2 regions of the Trichocoleus sp. FACHB-90 genome follow, and region 1 is predicted to be linked to the other one. Evidence: predicted binding sites of a transcription regulator. Region 1 holds the regulator's gene; the other holds the start of a gene.
The links. The regulator NtcA, encoded in region 1, controls nitrogen genes in cyanobacteria. The targets are predictions, from matches to a motif close to TTTGTANNNNNNNNTACAAA.
Positions count from the first base shown of each region.

Region 1 (3,399 bases):
ACGTTACCTTGACGCAACGCTTGATAGGATTGGTAATACTGTTCCAGGTCTGCTACTTCCTGCTCTAGGGCAGCTTGTTGTTTCTCTATTTCCTTGAGGCGAGTTTCGCGCTGAGTAATTACTTGGTCTCGTGCGGAAATTTCCTCATCAAGTTGGGCGAGGGCTGTGTCTCGCTTGGCGATTTCTTTATCACGTTGGGCAATGCTGTTTCTCAGGTTGGAAATTTTTTGATCAAGTTCTGCCAAGGCTTGGTCGCGATTACCAATTTCCCGGTCGCGTTCTGTGATGGCTTGGTCAAGCTTGGCGATTTCGCGATCGCGTTGAGTAACTTGGCCCTTGAGTTGGGTGATTTGAGCCTTTACGCGATCGCGCTCCTTGATTAGTTCCTGGCGTTCCCCTTGAAGTTGTTGAATTTCAGAACGTAAATTTACCGCTTGCCCAGAAACACTTTCCAGCTGTTGCTGGGTTTTCTCAAAGCTAGCCGCAACGCTTTTAAGTTCGCGCTCTGTCTTGCTCAGTTGCGCCTCTGTCTGGGCTTGTCTGGCTAGTGCTGCCGCCAGAGACTTATTAATGGCATCCAGACGCTTTTGGGCGGCTTGCTGCTCGGTACGGGCTAGTGAGAGTTCGTTTTCAGTTTGTTGTTTCTGGGCTGCAACTTTGGAGAGTTCGCTTTCAGTTTGTTGTTTCTGGGCTACAGTTTGGTCAAGCTCCCGACGAGCGGTTCTGAGTTTTCGCTGAATTTCATCAACTTGAAACACGCCTGTGCGTAACGGCTTGCTGGTGGCAAATAGGATCGTCAGGGTTGAGGCGGAAATCATCAAACCTGTAAGAATTGTAACTAAGACCGCAGTTTTCTTGGGACGCAGATTGAACAGACTCAGCCGCGCTTTTCCCACGCGAGTGCCAATGCGATCGCCCAAGGTGGCGATCGCACCACCCAATACCAAAATCGATAAAATTAAGACCAGCGCACTGGTGGTCATTTTCCAGCTTTAGCTATCACCTCTCAAGCTTAAGCATAAAGGCTTTTTTGTGATAGACGCTGGTACTTCAACTATTGATTAACAAAAGCTGACAGTGCAAAAGATGTTTTAGGTGAACTGCTGGCTCAAAGCTACCGGGTTATGAACGGTAATTTTTTTCTTATTGATGGAAATCATTTTCTCTGAGCGTAAATCTCCCAGTAACCGGGTGACTGTCACTCTTGTGGAACCAATTGCTTCTGCGATCGCTTGGTGAGAAAGCTTCAGATCAACTGTAATTCCATTCGGGCCTGGAACGCCAAAATCGCGACAGAGAATCAACAAAAAACTCACCAATCGCGATCCCATATCCCGGTGCGCCAAAGTCTCAATCATCATCTCTGTTTGCAAGATCCGCGATGAAAGCCCCCGCAGCATCAACATCGACAATTCTGGATTATCCTTGAGCGCTTGCTCCACCTGTTCAATTGGTGCTGAAAGCAACTCCACAGGCGTAAATGCTACTGCGTGATAAAATCTGTCTGACCGATTCCCGGTAATCAACGACAGTACGCCAAAGACGCTGTTTTCTCGCAGCAGCGCCACTGTAATTTCTTCCCCAGCTTCGTACACGCGAGACAGCTTCACAGCTCCTTTGAGCAAAAAATATACCCGTTCAGCCGGGTCTCCGGGGAAAAAGATAGTTTTGCCCCGATCAAAGGTTTCCACCACTGGCGGAAACGCCCCACCTCCGATTTGACGGAACACAGCTGCTAACGGTCTATCTTGCGTCACTACCACTTCCTTATATCCTTATTGCTGCCCTAGAAACTCTTCTGGGAATTACAACCGACTGTGAGAAATTTCTGACTTTAGACACTGATAAACTGACTCTTAGGCAGTTTTTTGTGCTGCTTGATACATAATTTTAAAGTTGTTTTATCCTCCAAGTTTTTCCAATTGCCTCAACCCCACGGCGCAAATCAGATTGTTAAGGAAAATGTCTATATCTTGACAATACCTGTTTGATAAGCTGGGATGCAGTTTGAGTCATGTTGGGTAAGCTTCGATCCCGACGCAAGCTATCTGAATTACCGCCCTAAATCGGATATTCTCTAATATTGCCTTCAAAATTGACATCATGCTAGATTTATCAGGAAAAAATGCCCTAGTTACTGGCATTGCCAACAACCGCTCAATCGCTTGGGGTATTGCCCAGCAGTTACACAAAGCTGGTGCAAATTTGGGAGTTACTTATCTACCAGACGACCGAGGACGCTTTGAGAAGAAAGTCGCCGAATTGGTAGAACCTCTCAACCCCAGCTTGTTTTTACCTTGCGATGTTCAGAATGATGACCAAATTCGTTCTACATTTGATGCCATCCGCGATAAGTGGGGCAGGCTAGATATTTTAATCCATTGTCTTGCTTTTGCCAACAAGGACGATTTATCAGGTGATTTTAGCAACACCACCCGCGCTGGCTTCACTCAAGCTTTGGAAATTAGCACCTACTCGCTAGTTCAACTGGCTGGGGCGGCGAAACCGCTAATGACAGAAGGCGGCAGTATTGTCACCCTAACTTATTTGGGCGGCGTTAAGGTGATCCCCAATTACAATGTGATGGGCATTGCTAAGTCTGGCTTGGAAATGAGCGTGCGTTATCTAGCCTCGGAGATGGGGCCTTCTAATATTCGCGTGAATGCAATCTCAGCTGGCCCGATACGCACTCTGGCATCATCGGCGGTGGGTGGCATTCTGGATATGATCCATCATGTTGAGGAAGTAGCACCACTGCGGCGAACTGTGACTCAGACAGAAGTGGGAAATGCTGCTAGTTTCTTGTGCAGCGACTTGGCAAGTGGGATTACGGGTCAAGTGCTGTATGTAGATGCTGGATACGAGATTATGGGAATGTGATGTAGGGGCTGGGGATTGGGGACTGGGGAAAGAATCTAACTTACCCCATTCCCTAGCTCGATAGCATAGAATAATAAACTTACTTGTTTCTTGTTAGTGAGCATCTGCTATGCAGACAAGCGATCGCGTTTCCACCACTCCGAACCTTGAACAACTTTTATCACCTCGCACGGCTACGGTTTCACGTAAGACGGGCGAAACTGATGTCTTGGTGACAGTAAACTTAGACGGGAATGGGACTTGCAACGCCAATACGGGCATTCCCTTTTTGGATCATATGCTGCATCAAATTGCCTCTCACGGGCTGATTGATTTGGATGTAGCCGCGAAAGGGGATTTAGAAATTGATGACCACCACACCAACGAAGATGTGGGCATTACGTTGGGGATGGCGTTCGGGAAAGCACTAAGCGATCGCAAGGGAATTGTTCGCTTTGGTAATTTCCTCGCCCCCTTAGATGAAGCTTTGGTGCAGGTGGTGTTAGACTTTTCTGGTCGTCCTCACCTCAGCTATGGCTT
Region 1 covers NZ_JACJOK010000069.1:308,885-312,283, forward strand. Annotated here, with positions in the region: gene H6F74_RS20900 (DUF3084 domain-containing protein) at 1-983, opposite strand, end outside; gene ntcA (global nitrogen regulator NtcA) at 1,092-1,763, opposite strand; gene fabI (enoyl-ACP reductase FabI) at 2,104-2,880, shown strand; gene hisB (imidazoleglycerol-phosphate dehydratase HisB) at 2,990-3,399, shown strand, end outside.

Region 2 (3,399 bases), on a different contig from region 1:
GTACTGACAGGCAAGTTTATCCGACAGCATGAGCCAATGCTGTTAGGATACACAACACACGGGGATTTGGTGCCGTTAAGTGCCGAGAGTTTAGGATCGAGATAGGCTTTCATTTGGTTCAAGAAGCTACATAAAAAAAGCGATCGCACTTTTCCCCAATACAAAGGAAAAAGTGCGATCGCTTCAAAAAGTAAGTTGAAGGTTAGAAGGTTACAGGTTATAACCTCCAATCCTCCATCTATCTAACCTTCAATCTTCTAACTTAAACATCCTGTTCGCTCAAATCGCGAGTCATGTGGTCAAAGGGCTGATCTACAAACCCAGTATTTTCCACCCCAGCCGCTGCGACCTGTTGCTTCACAATATCCTTCATTATCTGGATACCGCGCACAGTCGGGCCAATAGGCACACCCAAGGAATTGTAAGTTTCCCGCAGACCTTGTAGCACCCGCTCATCCAGCACATTTGTATCACCCGCGACCAACGCATAGCTGGCATAGCGCAGATAATAGTCCATATCCCGCAGACAAGCCGCATAACGGCGAGTCGTATAAGCATTTCCACCGGGTCGAATTAACTCCGGCAATTCTTCAAACAGCTGGGAACCAGCTTGCTTGACAATCGATGCTGCATTGGCATTGATTGCCGCAGCCGCTTGGACTCGTGCCGTACCTGTCTGAAAATAAGACTTTAGCGAATCAACGGCATTACGATCCAGGTAACGACCCGAAACATCGTAATTCTTAATCAGCTTTGTGATTGCGTCCCGCATGATATTACTCTCCCAACAACAAGCTCTATAGATGATTTTCTATCACTCAGTGTGCTGTTGCCTACCCACTACCAAGGTTGTAGTTTACAACACCCAACACTTCCCTGAGCATATTCTCATCTATTAAGCATCCCACAGTGTTGATGCGTGCGGTGCTTTCTTAGTGGGCAACTTTTGAAAGAGAGCAACTGCGATATGCCACCGACCTTGTGCTGCTGTTTGGAGACTGGGAAGCTTGCGATCGCACTTTTCGACTCCCCACTGCTTTCAACCAGCCGACATTCATACCTGCTGCTGGCACCAATGTCAACTCTTCTGGATAGCGTGGTTGAGGATCATTAACCAACCAGATTGGCGGCACCATCATCGGGTCATATTCAGCAATAATATCTACAACCCCAGGACGCTGCTTTAGCTCTACCCGCGTTCCCGATTGATACTGTAGCGCTTCTTGCTGGTCAAAATCCTTATTTAATTTAAACACCACGCTTCCCCCCGCCTAAAAAGTAGCTTTTGATACTGATTAATTATAATTATGATGCACATAAGATATATTTGTAAATTTTGCTACAATTTTTAACTTTTTTCAAATTAGTTGCAAATCAGGACTCGTAAATTTGTATAGTACGATACAAAACATCCCGAAACCTATCTTTAGGATGTTTCAGTACAAGCATTGCCTTCTGTCTGAAAATTGGTTGCCCTCGCTCCAAGTTTCCCCTTGACTTGGCGATCCACCACCCCTGATGATCGTTAAACCGTTTTTTTGGCTTTCCAGATTTGAGCCAGCATAGAAATTAAGGAGTCCGCCAAATGTTCCAGAACCCGCAAGAGTTCCTGAATTACGTTAAAGAAAAAAACATCCAGATCATTGACCTAAAGTTCATCGATATGCCGGGTATCTGGCAGCATTTGTCGGTGTACCAAAACCAAATCGATGAAAGCAGCTTCACCGAAGGCGTACCTTTCGATGGCTCAAGTATTCGAGGTTGGAAAGCCATCAACGAATCAGACATGGCGATGGTGCTTGATCCAACAACTGCCTGGATCGACCCATTTATGGCAGAGCCGACTTTGAGCGTAGTCTGTAGCATTGTCGAACCCCGGACAGGCGAACCATACAGCCGCGACCCCCGCACGATTGCCCAGAAAGCAGTAGATTACTTAATTTCTACCGGAATTGGCGATACCGTCTTCATTGGCCCAGAAGCTGAATTTTTCATTTTTGATGATGTTCGCTTTGACCAAAACCAGCATGAAGGCTATTACCACATAGATTCCATCGAAGGTCGTTGGAATTCTGGTAAAAAAGAAGAAGGTGGCAACCTCGGTTACAAGCCTCGCTACAAAGAAGGTTACTTCCCCGTTGCCCCGACCGATACCTCCCAAGATATGCGGACGGAAATGCTGCTGACGATGGCAAAGTGCGGCGTGCCAATTGAAAAGCATCACCATGAGGTTGCTTCGGGCGGTCAGTGCGAACTCGGTTTCCGCTTTGAAACTTTGATCAAGGCAGCTGACTCTTTGATGACGTATAAGTATGTGATCAAGAACGTTGCCAGGAAATATGGCAAAACCGTCACCTTCATGCCGAAGCCAGTATTTAACGATAACGGTTCCGGGATGCACACCCACCAGTCTATCTGGAAAGATGGGCAACCGCTGTTTGCAGGCGATAAGTACGCTGGTTTGAGTCAAATGGCGCTGCATTACATTGGTGGCTTGCTCAAGCACGCACCCGCACTGTTGGCGTTGACTAACCCCACAACCAATTCTTACAAGCGCCTAGTCCCCGGCTTTGAAGCACCCGTAAACTTAGCTTACTCGCAAGGCAACCGTTCCGCCTCCATCCGGATTCCTCTATCTGGCACCAATCCCAAGGCGAAGCGCTTAGAGTTCCGTTGTCCGGATGCCACCAGCAATCCCTATTTGGCTTTTGCTGCGATGCTCTGTGCTGGTTTAGATGGTATCAAGAACCAAATTGACCCCGGCCCTTCCCTGGATGTTGATATCTACGACCTCAGCCCCGAAGAGTTGAGCAAAATTCCTTCCACCCCAGGTTCTCTGGATGCAGCACTCGAAGCACTAGAACACGATCACGCTTTCTTAACTGAACCGGGTGTGTTCACAGAGGACTTTATCAATACCTGGATTTCTTACAAGCTGGATAACGAAGTTAACCCAATGCGGTTGCGTCCTCATCCTTACGAGTTCGCCCTCTACTACGATTGCTAATTTTCTCGTTCTCGTTTCCAGTCTCCGACCGGGAACGAGAAAACCAAATCTAAAGCGCCACCCGTCAGAGTGGCGCTTTTTTTTGCTGTCTCACTAACGACAGATGGAAACTGAAAAAACTGAGCTACGATAAAAAATGTGTCTTTACAAAACTAAATAAACCTTCTCATCGTTTTATACTCATCCCAAGTTAGAAAGCGCAAATCTTCAATCGCTATGCAGTCCACCTCCAAAATTGACCAATTAATTCCCATTCCTGACAATCTCGCCAAGCTGACCTATCAAACTTTTCAGCAGGGAAAAAGTTACTTTGGTCTAGCTCATAAAGCCTTAACTACACAGCTGCTGAACCTAATCTCTCCTCGTGTTGAGATAAAAAGTAAACCTGTTCC
Region 2 covers NZ_JACJOK010000023.1:8,516-11,914, forward strand. Annotated here, with positions in the region: gene H6F74_RS06945 (hypothetical protein) at 1-105, shown strand, start outside; gene apcB (allophycocyanin subunit beta) at 263-772, opposite strand; gene H6F74_RS29235 (hypothetical protein) at 933-1,259, opposite strand; gene glnA (type I glutamate--ammonia ligase) at 1,586-3,007, shown strand; gene H6F74_RS06965 (methyltransferase domain-containing protein) at 3,260-3,399, shown strand, end outside.
Region 2: a site for NtcA is predicted at 1,389-1,408, ahead of glnA (type I glutamate--ammonia ligase). Genes of this name have one in related genera too.